Regions from separate parts of the Bacillus cereus group sp. N8 genome, predicted to be linked through region 2. Evidence: riboswitches for the same ligand, from Rfam matches in the RefSeq annotation. Region 2 holds a riboswitch; the other holds the start of a gene.

Region 1 (13,115 bases), on a different contig from region 2:
GAAGTTAAAATAAGAGATGAACGAAAGAATATGTTACAACCTTGGCATGTTAGTAACGAAATTGATAATTCTCTTTTACATGATAAAAAGATTGGGTTTGATACATTTGTATTCGAAAGTGATGTAGATGGTAAAAAGCAAGTAGTAGCATTTAGGGGGAGGGACATGAGGTGATGCTCTTTTTGGAGAAGGTGTCTCAGACCTTACTACAGATATTGATTATATATGGGGGTAAATAAGTTGAAAAACATTGAAGTTCTAAATAAATACATTGAAGGGTTTTCTGATACTCTCCCTACGTGGTTAAAGCATCTAATCGAGGCAGAGGAGATACATCAAAACTATGAGAATGTACAGGTACTTGGTGCATTAAAAACGGATGCGGTGTTGTACTATGTACACCGTACGCTGCAAGTATTAGGTGGGTTGCCTTTAGACGAAGAAGCGTATTGCATTATTGAAAAGGTACTAACGTATAGTGAGCTTGCAAAGGTAGGCTCTTTAAAACAGCGGGAGCAATGGAAGAAAAACGGGATTAATCTATTGGTACATAACGAGGGTTCTGCTGATATCTTTAGTGATATTCAGTTTAACGAACGTATAGAGACAAACTCAAACTCTACTGAGTATTTGTTTGTTCGAGATTTAATTAGAACACATGGATTAATCGGGCAGTATATCCGCGGAGAGGCGCGTTTGGACTCTCATGTTGATTTAATTAACACATATAAAGAAGAATACGGAGACGTTAGGTTAAAGGAGATTCTATACTATCTTAACCAATGTATTATTGAGGGCGTATCAAAATCCTTGTGGAGTGAAGTAAAGAACGATGTGAAGATTACAATTGATGGTCTATTTGATGGCTATGTGGAGCCATTTACTTCTCGCATACATAGACTCACGCCAAAACATAAGGAGTCAGCATTTGAAAAAGATATAATTATGGGGAGCGAGAAGAGTGGCGTTCAAACCTTCTTATCTGATAAGGATTTGTGGTATGTAGAACCGTCTATGCATGCCCTTAGCTTCGAGGATATTTGGACAGTTTTTGTTATGTTAAAGAACGAGATAGACACTGGAAAGGTTCAGCATATCCATTTCGAGAAATTGATGCAGCAGTTGCACTATGATTTCAAAGGCGAGAAGAAGAACAACGTGTATCGTAAGCGGGTTATTGAGAAGTATCTACGGGAGTACCGTGAGAACGAGAAGCCGGATACAACGCATGTTTCTTTTGAGGCTAAAGTTGATGAAGATATGAAGACTGCGTATGTGTCGTTTCAGTTTTCTGCTGTAGGTGAGGCGTTAATCACCTTCTGTGTAGAAGCAGAAAAGATAGATATGATGCATGCTCGGGCAAATGTGCTGCTATTTGATTTCTTCGGGTTACGTAAGGATGCGTATGATAGATTCCATAACGAAGAAGTATATCTGGAGCATATGAATAGTGCGGCTGATGATAAACGAATTATTCTTGATTATATAAAGGGAGATACGGTTGTAGATGTCGGAGCCGGTGGTGGTGTCATGCTAGATATGATTGAAGCAGAGACTGAGAATAAACGAATCTACGGTATCGATATTTCTGAAAACGTGATTGATACGTTGAAAAAGAAAAAGCAGAAAGAGGGTCGATCTTGGGACATTATTAAAGGGGATGCAATCAACTTAAGTAGCTCGTTTGATAAAGAATCGGTTGATACGATTGTATATTCTTCTATCCTTCATGAGCTGTTCTCTTATATCGAGTATGAAGGTAAGAAATTCAATCATGAAGTAATTAAAAAGGGGCTGCAAAGTGCCTACGAGGTGTTAAAGACAGGGGGGCGTATTATCATTCGTGATGGCATCATGACCGAAGGTAAAACGTTAATGCGTGTGATTCGTTTTAAAGATGCGGGCGGAATGAAGTTCTTAGAGCAGTATGTCCATGAATTTAAGGGGCGTATAATCCAGTATGAGGTACTTACAGACAATACAGTCAAAATGCCTGTTAACGATGCGATGGAGTTCTTATATACGTATACCTGGGGCGAGGATTCCTTCGTTCATGAGGTGCAGGAGCAGTTTGGAATCTTTACGCCAAACGACTATAAGGATTTCGTAAAGGGTATCTTTGGAGATAAAGTAAATATCGTTCAAGCTATGAACTATTTGCAGGATGGATATACAAACCATCTTAGCGAGAAAATCGAGTTTACAGATGAGTCTGGGAATGTGGTTGGGCTACCGGATAGTACGTTCTTTATGGTTTTAGAAAAGAGGTAATGATGTTAAAAATACAATTTTATTTGTTTTATATTTAGTAGTTTTTAGTGGGTGTTTTACAAGAGAGAGAACTATTGTTGATGGTAAAGTTCATGGTTCTTCAGATGGTATATCTGGGAAGTATAAAAAATTTACTGGATCTGCAACACAAGATATGAAAGTTAAAAAGGTGAGAATTGGATATTTTCTTTTGACGATAAAACGAAACAAGGAACTATAACTGCTTATGTTGTGGATTCAAATGATAATACAATATTAGAGTTTAATAGTGGAAAAGGCGAAAATAATATGAAAGTACATAAGGATGTTACATATAAGGTTGAAATTAAAACGGAAGAACATGGTGGAGAATTTCAAATATCATGGGAAAGAAGGTAGTACTTTGAAAACGACAGGAAATTTTACCGACGAGGCCGATATATACGCGAAATATCGCCCTAATTACCCGAATGAATATATTGATTATTTGTTTTCAGCTAACCAACTGAAAGAGGATCGGATAGTGGCCGATATTGGTTCAGGTACGGGGATATTTAGCCGTCAGCTGCTTGAAAAAGGTTTAAATGTTATTGGGGTTGAGCCAAATGATGACATGAGAAAGATGGCAGAGCAATCGTTAAAACTGTATTCTCGTTTTCAATCAATAAAAGTAACTGCTGAAAATACCACTTTAAAAGAGCATAGTGTGGATTTAGTAACTGTTGCTCAAGCATTTCATTGGTTTGATAAAGTAGCTTTCAAAATTGAATGCCAACGAATTTTGAAACCAAAGGCAAATGTTGCTCTTGTTTGGAATAGTAGAGATTTAACTAGTCCGATTATTAAAGAGAATGCAGAAATTTGCCAGAAGACATGCCCGAATTTCAAAGGATTTAGCGGTGGAATAGAGGAAACTCCTGAAGTATTTAACAGCTTTTTTAAGGATGGAAAGTACGAGTTTAAAGAGTATCAAAATGATTTACTTTTTGATTATGAAGGTTTTTTGGGAAGGAATTTATCAGCTTCCTATGCTCCGAAAAAAAATGACGAAGAGTATCAAAATTTTGTTTTTCTTCTGTCAGAGTTATTCGAAAAACACAGTAAGAATGGAAAAATTGTTCTCCAAAACATTACACGAAGCTATCTAGGAAATGTCTAAACAGCCGGACATAAAGTGGCTTTAATCGAAGTGCCCATTTGAATTGTAGATTATCATTTGCTAATTAAGATCTTCAACAAATGGGCGCGATTGTTGAACAACAATTAAAAGGGCGATACATATTATGCGTGACTAATATGTATCGCCCTTTATTTTTTATGACTTTTTACGATTTAGGTCTTGATGACTAAAAAAAGATGTGATGTGTTGAAGAAAGCCACGATGTTTATAAAAAGTTGTGAAGCTTTGCCCTTTTAGGTCATTTAGTCTAAAGGGGGTGTTTATATTTTTTTAAAAAGAGCTTCTATGATTGTTGAAGAGGAAGGTAGAAACATTAGATCAACAGCAGAGGAAGATTATTATTTGTGATTCATCTCACAGCATAAATACATATATAACTTTACAATTAGAATATCAATTGATGGGAGGGTTAATCTTGATTAATGGATGTACTTGAAGAGATGGCAATGTTAATAGAAGAATTAGAATGTGTACTCTGGAGTATATTTTACTTAGTTCCAACGGGGCGAGGTAAGGAAGAGGATATGATTTTACCAGCCCAACATGAAAGGGTATTCCATTGGCTATATCAACTTAGTAAAAAGGTTTCTTTTGATATTAAAACAACAGCTGGTCAGCATTATAGATGTGTTGTGATTCAAGAAAAAATGAAAGAAAATAAAAAAACAAATCAGGTCATTCAATATCAGGATGTATTGATGAATGGGACGACGGGTCGAATTGATGGGCTTGGGCGTGCTCCAAAAGGGGTGAATGATGGAAATGGTTTTGTATTTATTTCTCATATTGGAGATGTGTATCCAAGTGGGTTATTGCCGATTAAAACCGGGAATATTAGAACAACATCGCTAGCTGAAATTTATCGAAACTCCCCTGTTTTTCAAAACCTTCGTAATCCGGACAAGTATAAAGGAAAGTGCGGTGTTTGTGAGTTTCGATATGTTTGTGGGGGATCTCGTTCTAGAGCATATGCGATGACGGGGGATTACATGGAAAGCGAACCTTTCTGTGTATACATTCCAGAAGCATTGCGAAAACAGAAAAAGAACGTAAAAAGCGGTACATGAGTAAGGGTTTGCTCATGTACCGTCTTTTTTAGATTATATAATTTATTGTACGTTGCATCCGTCGTACGATGATCTAAGAAATGGAAACTGTATCCCTCATTAAAAATCCACTACCTGGCTCCGTTGTGCTGATACGAGTTTTTTACACGTTAATTCTATTAAACTGATTTTAATAAAGAATAATAATTCGTATCATATGGAATATCATCTTGATACATATAATTTTTTAAAACTCCTTCTTTTTCAAAACCTAATTTTAATAGCACTTTATTTGAAGCTTCATTTTCAAGAAAGACAATCGCACCGATACGTTTTAAATGAAGGGTGTGGAAACCATATGATATAACTTCAGGAACTGCTTCAGTCGCATATCCATTTCCCCAGTGTTCAGGGAGAAAGGCATAACTTATATTGGCGCGTTTATGCTCAGAAGACCAATCGTGAAAACCAATTGTTCCAATGAGTTCTTTCTTATCTTTTAATTCGATTCCCCATTTTATACCGTTTCTTGCATTGTAACTCAACTTGAAATTATTTATGATCTGTTTTACTTGATCAACATTCTGTAATGGTTTTTGGCCATAATAGCGCAGTACATCAGTGTTAGAAAAGCATTGTAGTATACTTGGTGCGTCTTTTTCGGTAAGTTCTCGCAAAATGAGTCGGTCGGTCTTTAATATAGGAAACATGCCTTCACTCCTGTTCATATGAAACTAAAATGTATTTGTTATTATATAATTTAATCTGAAAATAAAGATTATTCAAGGTGTAAGGGTCAGATTGTTTTGAAATAGATTACAGAATGTATTTTGAATAGAAATTGGGATGTGGAAGAATCAAAAGGTTTGTTAAAAATACTTTGTGGCATTAATACAAATCATATAAAGAAAAAAGGGATTCCATTTTCATTGGAATCCCTTTTTCATTAGCCTACAAATGTTTGATACAGTAAGAAAATATTTAAAACGATAACGAGTGCAGCGATTATCCAAGCGATAAATGTTGTTATACGGTGGTTAACGAGTGCACCCATAATCTTTTTATTACTTGTAAACATAATAAGTGGTACTAGTGCAAAGGCAATACCGAACGATAAGATAACTTGACTCATAACGAGAGCGTAAGTTGGGTTTACGCCTAAAGCAATAATAACTAGTGGTGGAATCATTGTAATAAATCGGCGTAAATATAGCGGAATATGCATGCGAATGAATCCTTGCATAATAATATCACCCGACATTGTACCGACAGATGAGCTAGAGAGTCCTGCTGATAAGAGTCCAATTCCAAATAAAGCAGCTGATACAGGACCGACTAAGTTACTAAATTGGTTAAAAGCAACATCAAGATCTTCAACATGCAAGCCGTTTTTAAAGAATAAAGCAGCTGCTACAATTAACATACTTGCATTAATAGCTCCAGCGATAACCATTGCAATAATAATATCGATGAATTCGAAGCGGAAAATCTTTTTCCTTTGTTCATCATTTGTTCCGACTACGCGGCGTTGCGTTAAGGCAGAATGTAAATATATCGCGTGCGGCATTACTGTCGCACCTAAAATTCCAGCTGCTAAAAGAATGCTATCCACGCCTTGGAATTTTGGAATAAATAGACCTGAAAGAAGAGGACTTAATTCTGGTTTAGCATAAAAGACTTGGACACCAAAAGCGATAACAACGATAAAAATCATCCCTGTTATGATAGCTTCTAATGGACGAAAGCCTCTGCGCTGAAATTCAAGAATAATAAATGATCCAACCGCTGTAATTAAAGCAGCTGGTAACATCGGAATTCCAAACAGTAAGTATAATCCGAGTGCTGCTCCAATAAATTCAGCTAAATCAGTCGCCATAATAACGAGTTCACCTTGTATCCATAAACCGATGGAAACTGGTTTTGGGAAATTTTCTCGAGCTATTTCAGGAAGGTTTTTCCCAGTAGCGATTCCTAATTTAGCTGATAAAGTTTGGATTAATACAGCCATTAAATTAGAAGCGAGAATTACCCAAAGTAATAAATACCCATATTGGGATCCAGCAGCTATATTCGTTGCGAAATTCCCAGGATCAATATAAGCAACTGATGCGATAAAAGCAGGTCCTAAGAATGGTAATAGTCTCTTTAAGCCTTTCGTTTGTCCGCTTAATGCTAAATGTGCGGATTGAACAGTTGTACTTTGAGAAGGGACTTGTTCATCTTTTGATATATCTTTATTCATAGTAGTGTTCCCCTTTGGAATGTTAACTTGATGAAATTATTGTATTTGCTCTTATTCATTATTTCAATACATTTAAATATATTATGTGGCAATTTCATTTGAACACGAAAGTTTCCTTAATGCAAATTATATGACTTCGTGCAAAGAATGGTGTGACGATGTGAAAAATATTTTGGGAGTTTATGGCTGCTGAATAAGGGGGAAGATAATAAATTATAGGGTTGTTTTTGAAATTTATGTGAACATAGAGCCTATATTACAGCATATTAATTGATGGAAATGAAATTGTATGATATATAATATATTGGGATTACAACATAACCATAGTGTTTTGTGATGTAATCTTGTTTTTATTTTTGTTAACTTATAGAAAAAATTGTAAATAGAAGAAAATAGGCTAAGTACAATTTAGTATGTATTTTCTTATTATATATGTTTTGATATGAACGTTAACTTATACATGATTTTAAAATTTAGATAGGTGGTAGAAATACATTGGCAACTACAAAACCATATAGAGTATTACTTTATTACATGTACACAACAATTGAAAATCCAGAAGAATTTGCTGAACAGCATTTAGAATTTTGTAAATCACTTGAGTTAAAAGGAAGAATTCTTGTAGCGACAGAAGGAATTAATGGAACTTGTTCTGGAACTGTTGAGCAAACAGAAAAATACATGGAAGCGATGAACAATGACCCACGTTTTGCTGGAATCGTTTTTAAAATTGATGAGGCAGATGAACATGCATTCAAGAAAATGCACGTACGTCCTCGCCCAGAGTTAGTTACACTTCGCTTAGAAGACGACATTAATCCAAAAGAAATTACTGGGAAGTATTTAGAACCAAAAGATTTTTATGAAGCAATGAAACAAGAAGATACAGTTATCATTGATGCACGAAATGATTATGAATTTGATTTAGGACACTTCAAAGGTGCAATTAAACCAGATATTGAATCATTCCGTGAATTACCAGATTGGATTAGAGAAAATAAAGAAACACTTGAAGGCAAAAAGATTTTAACATACTGTACAGGCGGAATTCGTTGTGAGAAGTTCTCTGGTTGGTTAGTTCGTGAAGGTTATGAAGATGTAAGTCAGCTTCATGGCGGAATTGTAACATACGGAAAAGATCCAGAAGTACAAGGCGAGCTATGGGATGGTCAATGTTACGTATTTGATGAGCGTATCGCTGTACCAGTAAACCAAAAAGAGCACGTTATCGTTGGTAAAGATCACTTTACAGGTGAACCTTGTGAGCGCTATGTAAACTGTGCAAACCCTGAATGTAACAAGAAAATTTTATGCTCTGAAGAAAGTGAAGCAAAACATTTACGTGCATGTTCTCATGAATGTCGTGTACACCCACGTAATCGTTATATCGTGCAACATGAATTAACTGAAGAGCAAGTAGCTACTGCATTAGAAAAAATCGAAGCAGGGAAGTAAGCGAAATTAGTGTAACAAAAAGAGAAGAGGCTACTCCAAGGTTCATTTTGGAGTAGCCTTTTTTATGATTCGGTTCTTATTTTTGTCAGTTTTTGTCGGTAAGTCGATATATTTAAAAAATCGCTGATATATTTTGAGTTGCGCCGATATATTCGGAAAATCGCTGATAAAAATTTCATTTACTTAAGCGCACCATGTATTTGTAATTTAAAAATAATCGTCTTTAATTTTTATCCTCTTTTTCTTTCACAGCAGAAAGTACAGTTTGTTTTACCCACGCTTGTCTTCTTCGATGCTGTATACCCCATTGGTATACACTTTGTGCACCTAAAATAAAGGAAATGACTATACCGCTAATTGCTATTAACAGTGCGAAAAATTCAAGAGGCGATGATATTTTGTTTGAATCTGTGTTTCTTAAAAGGTCAATCATAGTAAACCCTAACATTTGACCCACCACAGAGTAGAGGGTTAAAATTAATAATAAAAGGCTATCTTTTTTAGAGGCGACATTTTCTTGATATTTAAACAAACTATCAAGATTTTGTTTCGCGTTCGAGTATAAAATTTCAATGTTAAAAAGTTTTCTTAAGCGGAAGAAAATATCTTCACTTTGTGATTGAGATACTAATTCTAAAGAAAAATAATTCGCTGTAAACGAATTGATTGAATAAATTAATTTCTCTATTTCATTTGTATCTTGTTCAATATTTAGCTCAGCATAAGCGTTCGCCATCTTTAATAAAACAACTTTATGAAATAGATTTAATAATAAAGCGTAATAAAATTCCCCGTACATTTGACTGGCAAGTTTAGTGACTTCTCGTCCACCTTCATTTGTTATACATGTGAAAATATGTTCTTCCATAATAAAATAACGGTTAGGAGCCCATCTTTGATAAGAATGCTTTGTTAAATAATCGTGAATATAAGGAACATTATTTGCGCTAATATACGGCTTACCATCGTCTGTTAATCCGGAAAGACTGGAAGCTCGATATACATCAACTATATGAAGGTCTGACTCTTTGTTTATAGATAATAAAGTTTGTACATACATTCGTTGGTCTTCAAAGAAGGGGAATGTTTGAAAATATGAACTCCGCAACCTCTTATTCTCAAAGAAGTCTGTTAAGCCATGAAATAAATCGCCGAATATAAGTTTTTCTACTTGTGAATATTTTCTTCCATCACATTCAATACAAATGGTCTCAGTTGTATCATTTCTAGTTTCAAGCACACGGAAGCGAGAAGCGAATTCGATGGCTTCTGATAATGTCATGTTTGGAGCGGTTTTGACTCCTGTTCGAATTGTTAAGAAGCCAAGCTCATAAGGACAAAGTGTTACATCAATTGAATGTATCTTGAATGGAACGGAAATAAGATTTGTTGTTAAATGTCCGTTTAAATTAAGATCTTTAGAATAGCGCTGTAATCCTTTTTGATGCTCTGAAGGAGGGAAGAGAATTTTATTCGTAAATGAAAGATAGTAAGCTTCCATGTTTTGATGTGAAACTTTAAACTCCCCATAATATGTATTTTCATCTTCGAGATGATCGAGTCGAAAAGGACGGAAATTATTTTTTTGTAAGAAAGGGAACATATTTTGTTCATATCCAGTTTTAAACGAAAACGGGAATATAAATTGAAATATAGCTGTTGTTACATCTTTTTCTTCGATTGTTTGTATTGCCTCCATTTACATTGTTTCCTTTCCGAATAAGCTATAGAAACAACATGCCCAATTTTTCTTGAAAATAACCTTGTTTTTGCAATAGATTAAGAATGAAAATTCAGCTAATTTAACAGGGGACATGTATAATGTTATGTATACTAAAACTAGTATAATTGTGTTAGGAAAAGGGGATATTGTATGCGCATTTTAGTATTAGGAGCTGGTGGCGTCGGTGGATTTTTTGGTGGCCGATTAGTAGAAAAGGGAGAAGATGTTACATTTCTCGTTCGCAGCAAAAGAAAACAGCAATTAGAGGAAAAAGGACTTGTTATTCGTAGTGTGAATGGAGATTTTTCATTTCAACCGAAATTGATAACGAAAGAAGATAGAACGTCTCCATTTGATGTGATTTTATTTTCAACAAAAGCGTATCATTTACACGAGGCGACCATAGATTTAAAGCCGTTTGTAGGTGAAAATACTGTAATAATCCCATTGTTAAATGGTATCGCTCATTTATCACTATTACAAAAGGAATTCGGCGTGGAAAAAGTAATTGGTGGTTTATGCTTTATCGAGACGACGTTAAACGAACAAGGAGAAATTGTACAAACTAGTGCTGCTAACAGACTTGTATTTGGGGAAATTAAGCCTCAAGATTCAGAGAGAATAAAGCGTATTTCTAAAGCATTTGCAGGTACAAAAGCTAGTTTTGTTTTAAGTGAAAATATTACGCAGGATATGTGGCATAAATATTTATTTATAACTGTAATGTCAGGTGTGACAACATTAATGCGTGCACCAATAGGACCGATTCGTGAGAGTGAAGGTGGACATGATTTTATCCGAAACTTATTTGAAGAATCTGTGCAAATTATAAGGGTATTGGGGGCTCCGGTTAAAGATAATATTGTTGAGGACCATATGAAAACGATTGATAAAATTTCTTATGATATGAAGTCATCTATGCAGCGCGATATGGAAAAAGGTTCGTTCATTGAAGGAGAACATTTACAAGGATATTTACTGGATTTAGCAGAGCAATTTTCTATAGAAGCACCTTTATTAGGCGCTGTATATCAAAATTTAACGGTGTATGAAGAGATGATAAAAAGTAAGGAAATAATATGATTTTAATAGTATGAAAATGGATAAAGGATAGCAAAATATAAATACGTTGCTATCCTTTTTTGTGTTTATAGTGACATTTTATTCATCTCTTCTAATTCTTTCTGTCGTATTTTTTTCTTTATCACGGTTACCATATAATTGATTAATTTCGCTTGCTAATGCATCTAAATATGAATCGGTAAAAAGTGGCTTCTTTTCTTTAGACATATGGGTCTCCTTTGTGGTTTTTTAGTATTCATTATGTATGTTTAATGGCTTATTATGCACAATCATTTTAATTTTTTTCGTTTTTGAAATTTTTGTTTACTTTTTTAAAATAAAGGAGTATTATAATCCACAGTTTCAATTTTCTAAATCGCTGAAACCGCATGGTGCGGGGGACCCGTTTTAATGAATTAGTGCATAATTCAATGGGGTGAATCCTTGAAAAAGGTAGGGCTACTCAAAGGTCCGAATCCGACAGCTAACCTCGTAAGCGTTATATTGAGAAGGAAGGTGGAGCTTGTGCGACAAAAAAATTAATGTCTACAAGTTTATTTCGTTATGGCTTGTAGACATTTTTGTTTTCTGAAGAAATAGTTTATCCGCTGTAATTAGCAGAAAAGTTCGTACAAAATTATTGGAGAGTGGACAGCAGTGGTTTCATCTATCAAAAAGTTATTAATTGGAAGACCGTTAAAATCAACTGAATTAGGAGAGCAAAAGCTTAATAAAACGAAGGCGCTAGCAATTTTATCTTCTGACGCATTATCATCGGTTGCATACGGTCCAGAGCAAATTTTAATCGCACTAGCAGGTCTTGGAGCGGTAGCTTATTGGTATTCCATTCCGATTGCTATTGGGGTATTAGTATTATTGACAGCTCTTATTTTATCTTATCGACAAATTATTTTTGCTTACCCTCATGGCGGGGGCGCATACGTTGTATCAAAAGAAAATTTAGGGATGAATTCAGGCTTAATAGCTGGTGGATCTTTATTAGTAGATTATATTTTAACGGTCGCAGTAAGTGTATCTGCAGGTACAGATGCGCTCACATCTGCCTTTCCTAGCCTACATGCACATAATGTAATTATTGCAATTATATTTGTAATACTAATTACCATTTTAAATTTAAGAGGGGTAACTGAATCAGCTTCCATTTTGGCATATCCTGTTTATTTATTTGTTTTAGCATTATTTATATTAATTGGTGTAGGGATATATAATATTTTAACTGGGCATGTTTCACCGACTTTACATGCGCCACTTGGAACACCGGTTGCGGGAATTAGTTTGTTTTTACTGTTAAGAGCATTTGCTTCAGGAAGCTCTGCTTTAACAGGTGTTGAAGCAATTTCAAATGCAATTCCAAACTTTAAAGATCCTGCACCAAACAATGCAGCAAAAACATTGCTTGCGATGGGGGCATTACTTGCCGTTTTATTTTCAGGAATTGTCTTTTTAGCTTACTATTACGGAATTACTCCAAATAAAGAAGTAACAGTCGTTTCCCAAATCGCTGAACAAACATTTGGACGTAATTTTATGTACTTTTTCATACAAGGTACAACAGCTTTAATATTAATTCTTGCAGCTAACACAGGGTATTCTGCATTTCCGTTATTAGCAGTTAATCTTGCGAAAGATAAGTTCATACCGAGAATGTTTACAATTAGAGGAGACCGTCTGGGATATTCAAACGGTATTATTATACTAGGGATTTCTTCGATTATTTTAATTGTAGCTTTCCAAGGGCAAACAGAACATTTGATTCCGCTATATGCGGTAGGGGTATTTATTCCATTTACGCTTTCTCAAACTGGAATGGTATTAAAATGGCTCCGTGAAAAACCTGAAGGATGGATTTTACGTTTATCGATTAATTTAATTGGTGCAGTTATTAGTTTTATCGTAATGAGTATGTTCTTTTTAACTAAGTTCGCACAAGTTTGGTCAATCCTTATTTTCTTACCTGTCATTATCTTCGTGTTCCATCGAATTAAGAAGCATTATGATGCAGTGGGAGATCAATTAAGTTTAAAAACTTGTGAACGGATTGTTCCGATTGAGGGGAATGTAATTGTCGTTCCTGTAGCTGGTATGACTCACGTAGTAGAAAATTCTTTGAACTATGCAAAGTCTCTTTCGGCAGAT
Region 2 (11,640 bases):
CTATATTTGAGTTCTTTTATGCTAAGGAGGATGAGGTACATGGAACTAACACTTATTTGTGTTGGAGAAGAAAATAAGATAAAGAGTTTAAGAGAGCTAGTAGCATTTCAGCATGAGTTAATTATTTTTACAGCAAATGAGGAGATAGCAGCTGAAGTCAGGGGCTATGGATTTGAATCAGCTTATAGCTGTAATAAGGAGCAGGATTTTACTAGTATTTGCGAGTGTATTAAGAAGGTGATTCTGCTAGGGGATGAGCTTCAAATAGTTAGCTTTTTCGCAGAACGTATTCGCTTTTCTTTCCAAGCGCCTATTACTGTTGTTACAAGAAATAAACGATATCCAGCGAGGCTCTATGAAACGATTGGGGCTAAATTCGTGGTGTTTACAAATTGTGATAACATTTCTTTTTTATTTTTTGAATAGGGCGGAGGAGAGTGAATATGAAGGTGTTGCTACTAGGAGATATAGCGAATCGTTGGGCGGTATCGATAGAGAGAGTTGAAAAATTGATCCAGATTGATCCTCTTTTTCCAGGGCCATATATTATATTGCCATCGAAAGACGCTTTATATTTAAAAACAGATGTTATCGAATATGAGCAGCTACATGCAGAATTGTCACAAGTTTATATTCGCGGGAGAAATTTACGTGCTTTTTTACGAGGGGAATAAATAGTGAATGAAAAAAGAGTGAATGCTGAGTGCAACAAGCTATGCACTTCATGTAATTCGCTCTTTTTATTTCGTATTTAAAAGATCATTTCTGTGAAAAAGAAAGAAAAGACGAGAAAACAGATGAAAGAATATTAATAATACCTAATGTAAGCGTTTAAATAGATGGATATTTTCTTATTTTCAGTAATTTAACCCTTTACAAGTTAAATTTAGAGGAGTATATTTACTCTCATAAATCATTCATGAAATTTCCAAAAAAAACCTAAAATCGCTGAGTTCCAGAAATGGAGCGGGGGAACCAATTTTGTGCATCGTCACTTGGGGTGAATCTTTCAATTTTGAAAGTAGGGCTACTCTTTAGGCCCGAATCCGACAGCTAACCTCGTAAGCGTTTAGAGAGGAGGTTTACTTTGTGTTGTTCATTTCGAACACTAAGTAGAGCTTAGTGTTCTTTTTTCGATAAAGATATGGTAAATTTTAACAAAAAAGTGAGGGGTAATTATGTTAGATGTTGTAATGATCGGAATTTTTGTTGTATTAGTAGCATCGATGGCAAGTCTTGCAAGTTGGTCAGATAAAGTTGTGAAAGAAGGGAAGCAATCATGATGATTGCCTTATCGGTTATTGTTGCAGCGATTACGGTGTACTTAGTGTACGCATTATTAAATCCAGAAAAGTTTTAATTAGGGGGAATCATTCATTATGATTTGGGTTGCAGTTGTTATTACAATGCTCTTGTTTATTTTAGTAGCAAAGCCAACGGGGATTTATTTAGAAAAAGCTTTTCAAGGTAGCAAAACGCTAGATAAAGTATTCGGGCCTTTTGAAAAACTTATTTTTAAAATTACGGGTGTAAAAGAATACAATCAAACGTGGAAACAGTATGCATTATCATTAGTGTTACTTAATGGATTTATGATTGTGGTCGTATATTTCATTTTCAGATTACAAGGTGTGCTGCCGCTAAATCCAGCGCATATTGAGGGAATGGAGCCTACGCTTGCTTTTAATACAGCAATTAGTTTTATGGCTGATACAAATTTACAGCATTATAGCGGTGAAAATGGTTTGTCTTATTTATCACAATTAATTGGGATTACATTTTTAATGTTTGCGGCACCAGCAACGACATTAGCGCTCGTTATGGCTTTCATAAGAGGACTTGCTGGAAAAGAACTCGGTAACTTTTTCGTAGATTTTACGAGAGCATTAACGAGAGTGTTTCTTCCTATCGCATTTATAGCAGCGTTAGTCTTCGTCGCACTTGGCGTACCGCAAACGTTAGACGGGGCAGTTACAGCACAAACGATTGATGGGGCAAAACAAAGTATTTTACGTGGTCCAGTTGCATCATTCGTTTCCATTAAGGAACTTGGAAATAACGGCGGAGGATTTTTCGGGGCAAACTCTACACATCCTTTCGAAAATCCAGGACAAATGAGTAATATTTTGCAAATGATGCTTATGATGTTATTGCCAACAGCACTTCCATTTACGTATGGAAGAATGGTAGGAAATAAAAAACAAGGCCGCATCCTTTTCGTGTCACTATTTATGGTGTTTTTACTAGGATTTATAACGATTACGACATCTGAATTACATGGAAATCCAGCGTTAAATGGAATGGGTATCGAACATGTACAAGGAAGTACAGAAGGAAAAGAAGTCCGATTTGGAACAGTATTTTCTTCCCTTTATGCGACAGTAACGACAGCTGCTGAAACTGGGGCTGTTAATACAATGCATGATACGTTAACACCAATTGGTGGTCTAGTTCCACTCGTAAATATGATGTTAAATACAGTATACGGCGGCGTTGGAGCAGGTTTTGTAAACATTATTATGTATGCCATTATTGCAGTCTTTATATCTGGGTTAATGGTTGGACGGACACCAGAGTTTTTAGGTAAGAAAATTGAAGGTAAGGAAATGAAATTGATTGCGGTAACGATTTTATTTCATCCATTGCTTATTTTAGGATTTTCAGCATTAGCTCTTTCAACAAGCTTAGGAACGGATGCAATCTCTCATTCCGGTTTCCACGGTTTAACGCAAGTTGTATATGAATACACATCGTCAGCTGCGAATAACGGATCTGGATTTGAAGGCTTAGCAGATAATACACCGTTTTGGAATATTACGACTGGTTTAGTTATGTTTTTAGGACGCTATTTTAGTTTAATTACGATGCTAGCTGTGGCAGCTTCATTGAAAGAGAAGACGGTAGTACCAGAAACAGTCGGAACGTTCCGTACGGATAATGGTTTATTTGGAGGAATCTTTATTGGAACGATTGTAATTGTTGGTGCATTAACATTTTTCCCGATGTTAGTACTTGGCCCAATTGCAGAATTTCTTACATTGAAGTAATGGAGGGTAAATGATGAGACCGGTAGTAGTAAAAGAAAAACAAGTGAACGAGTCACAAATACATGTTGTAGAAGATGAGGTTAGAAAAGCGAAAACGATGGATCGTGATATTGTGAAACATGCGATGAAACAATCCTTTGCGAAATTGAATCCGAAAGTAATGATAAAGAATCCCATTATGTTCGTTGTGGAAATTGGATTTATCATTACGTTCATTTTATCTTTTCTCCCAAGTCGTTCTAGTAGTGTACCAGGATGGTTTAATATAACAGTTTCTCTCATTCTATTATTTACAGTTTTATTTGCTAACTTTGCAGAAGCGCTAGCTGAAGGTCGTGGTAAAGCGCAAGCCGATTCTTTAAAACAATCGAAGAAAGATGTGTTTGCAAATGTTGTAAAAGAAAATGGAGATATTGTTCAAGTTTCAGCAACTGATCTGAGAAAAGGTGACGTTGTTATTGTAAAACAAGGAGAAATGATTCCAAATGATGGTGAAGTAATTAAAGGTTTAGCGTCTGTCGATGAATCTGCAATTACAGGGGAATCAGCTCCTGTAATAAAAGAGGCGGGTGGCGATTTTTGTTCAGTAACAGGCGGTACGATGGTCGTAAGTGATGAGATTACAATTGTAATTACGAGTAACCCTGGCGAATCATTTATTGATAAAATGATTTCTTTAGTAGAAGGAGCTGCTCGTCAAAAGACGCCGAATGAGATTGCTTTAAATACAGTATTAACGAGTTTAACGCTTATTTTCTTAATCGTTGTTGTAACGTTGCCGATTTTTACAAATTATTTAGGGTTTCAAATTGATACAGCTGTACTTGTAGCATTGTTAGTTTGTTTAATTCCAACGACAATTGGTGGATTATTATCAGCGATTGGTATTGCTGGGATGGACCGCGTGACAAAGTTCAATGTGTTAGCGATGTCGGGTAAAGCAGTAGAAGCTGCGGGCGATATTAATACAATTATTTTAGATAAAACAGGTACGATTACTTTTGGGAACCGGATGGCACATACACTGCTTCCTGTAGGAAATGAAACGATTGAGCAAGTAGGGAAATGGGCTGCAATTAGCTCAGTTTTAGACGAAACACCAGAAGGTCGATCTGTTATAGAATATGTACAAACGAAATCTATATCATATAATAGAGAACTTGCCGAACAAGGTGAATTTGTTCCGTTTAAAGCAGAAACGAGAATGAGTGGTGTGGATTTAAAAGACGGAACGAAAGTGAGAAAAGGTGCTGTAGGTAGCGTGATTGAATGGGTTAGGTCGCAAGGCGGAACGATTCCGAAAGATGTGAATCAAAAAGCAGATTTTATTTCAAAAGAGGGTGGGACACCACTTGTAGTTGCAGTAGATAATCGTATTTATGGTTTAATCTATTTAAAGGATACAGTAAAGCCTGGTATGCGTGAACGTTTTGAACAGTTGCGCCAAATGGGGATTAAAACGGTTATGTGTACTGGTGATAATCCATTAACAGCAGCAACAATTGCAAAAGAAGCAGGGGTAGATGAATTCGTTGCCGAGTGTAAACCAGAAGATAAAATTGCAGTTATTAAGGCAGAGCAAGATAAAGGGAAACTTGTAGCGATGACGGGTGATGGTACAAATGATGCTCCGGCATTAGCGCAGGCTGACGTTGGATTAGCGATGAATAGTGGTACGACAGCTGCGAAAGAAGCAGCGAATATGATTGATTTAGATTCGAACCCGACAAAAATTATTGAGGTTGTAGGAATTGGTAAGCAATTGTTAATGACTCGTGGTGCGTTAACGACGTTTAGTATTGCGAATGACATCGCGAAATATTTCGCGATCATTCCAGCGATGTTTACACTTGCGATTCCGCAAATGGAAGCATTAAACATTATGAAATTAACATCACCGCTTTCAGCAATCTTATCAGCATTAATATTTAATGCAGTTATTATTCCGTTACTCATTCCGCTAGCTATGAAAGGTATCGCATATAAACCGATGAGTTCGAATGCACTACTTAGCCGAAACTTACTCATTTATGGGCTTGGCGGAGTTATCGTTCCGTTCATTGGAATTAAAGTAATTGATATGATTGTCGGCTTGTTCATATAAGGAAGAGGGGAAAAAAAGATGGCGAAAAAACAAAGTATACTTTCACCAATTATTCGTATTACTTTTACATTTCTAGTCTTGTGCGGCCTCGTATACCCACTGATTGTAACTGGTATAGCGCAAGCGGTAATGAAGGATAATGCAGATGGAAGTCTTATATATAATGATAAAGATGAAGTAGTTGGTTCAAAATTAATCGGTCAAAATTTCACAGACCCACGTTATTTTCATGGACGTGTCTCTAGTATAGAATATAAAGCAGAAGCATCTGGTTCAAATAACTATGCACCGTCTAATCCAGATTTAGAGAAACGAGTAGAGAAAAGTATTGCAGACTGGAAGGAAAAAAATCCAACTGTTCCAGTTACAGAAGTACCGATAGATTTAGTGACGAATTCAGGTTCAGGGCTTGATCCTGACATTAGTCCGAAGGCGGCTTCCGTACAGGTAGATCGCATCTCGAAATTAACGAATATTCCGAAAGAAAAGCTAGATCAATTGATTAAGGATCAAACGGAAGGCGCTGCACTCGGCTTGTTTGGAGAAGATCGCGTGAACGTCTTAAAGTTAAATTTAGAATTACAGAAATTAATGAAATAGTAACAGTGCTACCTCAATCTAACGGATTGAGGTAGCGTTGTTTCGAAAGAAAGGTTGTGAGTGTTTTGTATGCGGATGACTATAAACCGACGTTTCAAAGGCGAACGCCAGAAGAGTATTTAGAATATATTCGTCAGCAAAATCGCGGGAAGTTAAAGCTATACGTAGGGGCGGCTCCAGGAGTAGGGAAAAGCTATAAAATGCTATTTGATGCAAGAGAGATGAAAAAAGACGGTATTGATATTGTAATTGGTTTAATTGAAACACATGGGAGAATTGAGACGGAAGAAGCAATTGCTGATTTAGAAAAAGTTCCGTTAAAAGAAATAGACTATAAAGGAAAAGTATTTTATGAGCTTAATGTGGAAGGAATTATAAAACGTGCACCGCAAGTAGTTGTAGTGGATGAACTTGCGCATAGTAATATTCCTGGGTCGAAAAATAAGAAACGTTACATGGATGTGCAGGAATTGTTAGATGCCGGTATATCTGTATTATCAGCATTTAATATTCAACATTTAGAAAGTGTTCATGACATTGTAGCTCAAATTACGAATGTAAAAGTACGAGAACGAATTCCGGATTTTATTTTGCAAAAAGCAAATGAAATTCAGCTTGTTGATGCAACGCCAGAAGTATTAAGGAAGAGATTAATAGATGGAAAGATATATAAAGAAGAAAAAATAGAGCAAAGCTTACAAAATTTCTTTACGCTTAATAATTTAGGGGCACTACGGGAATTATCGCTTCGCGAAGTTGCAGATGATATGGATGAGAAAATTAGTCAAACAGTTATAGAACCCATTGGCGTGAAAGAAAAAATTCTCGTTTGTGTACAATACAGTTCAACAGCAGAGAAATTAATACGGAGAGGTTGGCGCATGGCTGATCGGTTAAACGCTGAATTGTATGTCTTAAACGTAGAAAGAGAAAATATAGATTCTATTTCAGCAGGGAAAAAGCAAACAATTGAAGAGTGGAAATCGCTAACGAATCAATTTGATGCGAGCTTTGTATTAGAAGAAGCGAAAGGAAGAAAACCCGCTGATGTTATTATTGAAGTCGCGAACAGACTACAAGTGACACAAGTTTTACTCGGGCAATCGGCGAGAACACGGTGGGAAGAAATACGAAAAGGTTCTATTGTAAATGAAATTATGAGAGAAACGAAGTATATTGATATTCATATTGTTGCTGATCAAAGAGCTTAAAATAGAGACCTCCTTTCGGGAAGTCTCTAAGGTGTTGTGTATGAGTATACTACTTCTACTCATTAGGTAGCATAGTAAAAAAATTCAAATCCGTCAGGGTTTATTTGATAGCCTACTTTTATAACATCTATAAACGATAATAAAACACTACATGAAAAGACCATATTTTGTATAAAAATATGTCTTAAGTTGATGGGCATGGGATGGAACCTTATCCTTGTTTAGACCGGATATCCGCCTGTTGGCGGTGGCCAAGCACTAAATAATCTGCGAATCAGCACAATTTCTCCTAAATGGTAGGAGTTGTGAGATGCAATATTGCGTAGAACACCGCCAGGGGTTTCACCAGGCCATTCCTCCAATGTCTGGTCTAATTGAACAGTTTGGGCAATCGTACATGCCTGCTCAATCCCTTGAAGAAAATACTGAATACTCTGTTGTCACTCTTCCTCACTGGCAGGCCATTCTTCTTCAGGCCAGCTCTCTTTTACATGGGCAGGCAATGCAGGCTTCTTCCCCTGAGCGGATAATAAGAGAAAATCTTGCCAGTAGGTCATGTGTTTCACTAATTGATAAATAGAATAAGGTAGTTCCTCTCTGCGCTTTCCCGCAAGCGCCACGTCTATATCCGACAAAGCATTCTTGATGGGAAGATGTCCTCGTTCTCCTCTTAACGATTTTACTAATGCCTGGCTAAACGCTTTATTTGATTGCTCCATAATAACTGACTCCCATCCTGTTTTATTTGCTAATTTGCTGATTTTATGGTCGGTCTTTTTTATATGCACTAAATATATTAGAGAAGCTTTACGACTATTAAGAGAAAGTAAAATAAGGCAAAAATAACAAGAATCACTGACTTCTTAATGTACAGGAAATCGTTGATTTTTATTTGAATTGTACCTTAATGTACAATTGTAGTAACAGATAAATCAAAGGTTTGAATGACAACATCCAGGTCTGCGTTAAGGTCAGTCACTTTTGATTTTAGCTTGTCCAATCCCTCCTGAATTTTATCCAATTGATATTATTGTGAATGAACTATGAGTTGATTATAATGATTAGAGTGAACTCTAAGTCAAGAAAAAAATAATAAAAGGATAGTTATTCTATTATGAGGGAGTTCGCGAAGCAAAAATAGCGCTACTATACTAAGGTCATTCATGTGTGATAATACATTAATTAAATATATGTATATACATAGTTTCTCAGAGTGATGTGATGTCAGGTATGAGCTGTGTAACAACTAGAGGTGATTGAAGAATATTTACCTTTACATATAAGACAGAAGAATATGTTGTTCACAAAACTTCACTTGGGATCGGAAAGTTATTACGAAAGGGCTATGTAATCGCAGATTGGAATATTCGTCTTGAGGAAGATATGTATTACATCGAGATGAATGTATATTATGATGATTATATAGAGGGTCAATACTTACTGTTAGGCGTATTTCATGCGGTTTTGTATGGGTGATAAAGTGAAACTTTAATTAGTGGGGGTTTTGTTCATCCCCCACTGATTAGCAGACCTAACTTCTTCGCTTCAGCTGAATTTTGAGGTGGAAGTCTTACTGCCCGCAAATAGTGGGATAAATAAGAAGTACCGGTATTCTTCATGGGAAGGATGCCGGTATTTTTTATGTGGTTCTGGTGTTACTCCTAGGAAAAGAAAAAATCCCTCCATTTCAAGCCTTTTGAATATAGTTTCTGAAAGAACTCATATATAATAGAAAAAGATACTTAACATAGTGAATAATTAAAGAGTCAATATATAGAGAAAGAGGAGAGAGTAACATGCTTGAAAATACGGGTTTAGTATTGGAAGGCGGCGGTATGCGCGGTGTATATACTGGCGGGATATTAGAATACTTTATGGAACAAGATTTATATTTTCCATATGTAATCGGTGTATCAGCTGGTGCTTGCCATGCAGCGTCGTATCTTTCCAGACAAAGGAATAGAAATAAGACAGTAAATATTGATTATGCATCACATCCGCAATATTTATCGTATAAAAACTTATGGAAAAAGCGTCAATTATTTGATATGGATTTCATCTTTCATGAAATTCCAGAAAAACATGTCCCATTTGATTTTGACACATACTTTAATAGTCCAGAGCGTTTCCTTGTAGGAACAACAGATTGTGAAACAGGACAACCCGTTTATTTTGAAAAAGAGGGAACGAATGATGATGCGTTAAATTTATTGCAAGCGTCTAGTTCATTGCCTTTCATTGCACCAGCAGTAAATTACCGTGGTAAGCAACTGTTAGATGGCGGGATTTCAGATCCGATTCCAGTTCGTAAAGCACAGGGAGATGGGTTTGAAAAATCAGTCGTTATTTTGACGAGAAATCATGGTTATGCGAAGAAAAAATCAAAATTTGGTTGGGTTGCAGCGAAAGCTTATAAAAAATATCCGAACCTTGTTAATGCGATGCTGAATCGTTATGAAGTGTATAATGAAACACTTCACTACATTGAAAAAGAAGAGCAAGCGGGTAATTTATTCGTCATTAGACCAGAAGTGCCTCTTCAAGTAGATCGTATGGAAAAAGATAAGGCAAAATTGCAAAGTTTATATGAGCAAGGCTATGAAGATGCAAAGAGAAAATTTGCAGATTTACAGGCGTTCTTGCAAAAATAATAATTAGGCTGTGGAGAAGAAGTTCTCCGCAGCCTTTTTTATTTACGCTTCTTTTTAATAAACGAAAAGGCTAAAGCTGTAATCAAAATACTGCCTTTAATAATATCCTGTGCATAATAAGGAACGTTCATCATTGTGAGGCCATTTAATATAATTCCGATTAATACCGAGCCGAGGAATGTTCCGACTATATTTGGTTTCTTGGCACCGAACATTGCATAACCGATATAGGCAGCTGCAACTGCATCCATTAATAATGGGGCACCAGCTGCAACTTGCCCTGTTCCAACGCGGCTACATAGAATAATCCCGCCGACAGAGGCGAGTAAACCGCTAATCATATAAGCGTATACACGGTAACGATCAGTAGGGATACCGGCTAGTCTAGCAGCTTCTCGATTCCCACCCGTCATATAAAAGAAACGACCGTACGTTGTTTTTTCTAAAAATAGATGTGCAATTAAAACGACGATAAGCATGATAATGACAGGGACTGGAATTCCTAAAATGGAACCTTGACCGATAAATAAAAAAGATGGAATAAAATGTCCTGTGGCACCCGACATTCCTTCATATATTGAAGATCCTTTTGAAAATGTTAAGTGTAGTCCATTCACGATATACATGATACTTAGTGTAGCTAGTAAATCTGGTAGTTTAATTCGGATAACGAGTAGTGCATTTAATAATCCAACTAATAACCCGCACAGAATAGGAACAAGGAGTGTGACTAATAGTTCTTGTCGATATAAAACGAGACAAGAAGCGGCGGCAATTGTTGCTAAACTAGCGGTAGAGCCGACTGATAAATCAAACCCATCTACAATTAATGTAAAGGTAACGCCGATTGCTAGTAATGTCACAATGGAAATAGATCGTAAAATATCACTAATATTGTTGTATGTTAAAAAAGAATCATTGACGATAGAGAAAAAAATTGTAACACCTATAATAATAGCAACTGTACTAAATTGATAAAAAAGATGAGTAGGTAAATATAGTTTCTTAGTTTTAGTTTTATGAACGAGATTCAATGGAAAAGCTCCCTTCAGATAAATGTAAAAGCTGTTCAGGAGATAGGTCATTCGGCAAGTACTCACCTACAAATTCTCCGTTTGCCAGTATAAGAATGCGATCAGCGATATGTAGTGCTTCATCTTGTTCTCCTGTGAAATAAATTACGGAACTCCCGTTTTCTGTAATGTTGCGAATGAATTGAAAAATATCTTGTTTCGCAGCTATGTCTACACCTTTAGTTGGCTCGTCCAAAAGAAATAGATTAGGTTTGAATCCATTCCATTTTGCAATTGAGACTTTTTGTTGATTTCCACCGCTAAGTGAATGAATAAAGGCTTTTGGGTCATTGGGTGAAATGCTGAAAGAAGAAATTGCCGTAGTAGCATTATTTAATTCGGTTTGTTTTCGTCTCCAACCTGATTGGTGTAAATTAGTGTGACTTATAATATCTTCCGAAAGAAATACACCTTGTTTTCTTCTTTCTTCTGGTACAAGTGCGATTTTCGCTTTAATCGCATCTCGCGGTGTTTTAATTGTTATGTTGTGATCATCTATTTCTGCGTGATAAGTATGACGAGCACCAAATAAAGTTTCAGCAAGTGTTGTTTTTCCACTTCCAATTAATCCGTATATCACAACAGTTTCTCCTTTTCGTATTGTAAGAGAAAGGGGAGAATGATCTTCGTGTAATTGAAGCTCTTGTACTTTAAATATTTCCTCGCTCCCGATTTTTGGTGCTGTATTAATAGGGAGTGTAAGTTGTTTTCCAGTCATTGCTTCAACAATTTGTTGATCTGTAATCGTTGTAATGGCTTGAGAAAGGGCAACTTTACCGTTATGTAGTACAGTTACATCATCCGCGAAATTTCGAATCTCTGATAAACGATGAGAAACTAGGAGGATGCCAATTCCTTTTGATGTTAAGTCTTTTAATAGTTTCCCAAAGGATTCAACTTCTTTTGGTCCAAGAGAAGAAGTAGGCTCATCTAATAAAAGATAATTTGTATTGT

What was found. Region 2 has a riboswitch for cyclic di-AMP ahead of JDS80_RS22470 (SipW-dependent-type signal peptide-containing protein). Riboswitches for the same ligand answer to the same signal wherever they lie in the genome.
Positions count from the first base shown of each region.
Region 1: it holds a riboswitch for cyclic di-AMP, as region 2 does, so the genes downstream of both, JDS80_RS04095 (APC family permease) here and JDS80_RS22470 (SipW-dependent-type signal peptide-containing protein) in region 2, are expected to answer to the same signal.

Region 1 is NZ_JAEHBK010000002.1:4,810-17,924, reverse strand. It holds gene JDS80_RS04140 (class I SAM-dependent methyltransferase) at 226-2,271, shown strand; partial or broken gene JDS80_RS04135 (hypothetical protein) at 2,288-2,649, shown strand; gene JDS80_RS04130 (class I SAM-dependent methyltransferase) at 2,654-3,409, shown strand; partial or broken gene JDS80_RS04125 (SPASM domain-containing protein) at 3,853-4,497, shown strand; gene JDS80_RS04120 (GNAT family N-acetyltransferase) at 4,656-5,186, opposite strand; gene JDS80_RS04115 (Nramp family divalent metal transporter) at 5,423-6,718, opposite strand; gene trhO (oxygen-dependent tRNA uridine(34) hydroxylase TrhO) at 7,214-8,173, shown strand; gene JDS80_RS04105 (hypothetical protein) at 8,397-9,872, opposite strand; gene panE (2-dehydropantoate 2-reductase) at 10,047-10,979, shown strand; gene JDS80_RS31925 (hypothetical protein) at 11,058-11,186, opposite strand; cyclic di-AMP (ydaO/yuaA leader) riboswitch at 11,326-11,472, shown strand; gene JDS80_RS04095 (APC family permease) at 11,616-13,115, shown strand, end outside.
Region 2 is NZ_JAEHBK010000020.1:18,556-30,195, forward strand. It holds gene JDS80_RS22460 (hypothetical protein) at 40-426, shown strand; gene JDS80_RS22465 (hypothetical protein) at 444-674, shown strand; cyclic di-AMP (ydaO/yuaA leader) riboswitch at 937-1,082, shown strand; gene JDS80_RS22470 (SipW-dependent-type signal peptide-containing protein) at 1,179-1,283, shown strand; gene kdpF (K(+)-transporting ATPase subunit F) at 1,280-1,360, shown strand; gene kdpA (potassium-transporting ATPase subunit KdpA) at 1,380-3,047, shown strand; gene kdpB (potassium-transporting ATPase subunit KdpB) at 3,061-5,151, shown strand; gene kdpC (K(+)-transporting ATPase subunit C) at 5,170-5,751, shown strand; gene kdpDN (KdpD-like non-kinase potassium sensor) at 5,808-6,962, shown strand; partial or broken gene JDS80_RS22500 (DinB family protein) at 7,184-7,681, opposite strand; partial or broken gene JDS80_RS22505 (tubby C-terminal domain-like protein) at 8,226-8,438, shown strand; gene JDS80_RS22510 (patatin-like phospholipase family protein) at 8,759-9,613, shown strand; gene JDS80_RS22515 (ABC transporter permease) at 9,652-10,647, opposite strand; gene JDS80_RS22520 (sugar ABC transporter ATP-binding protein) at 10,631-11,640, opposite strand, start outside.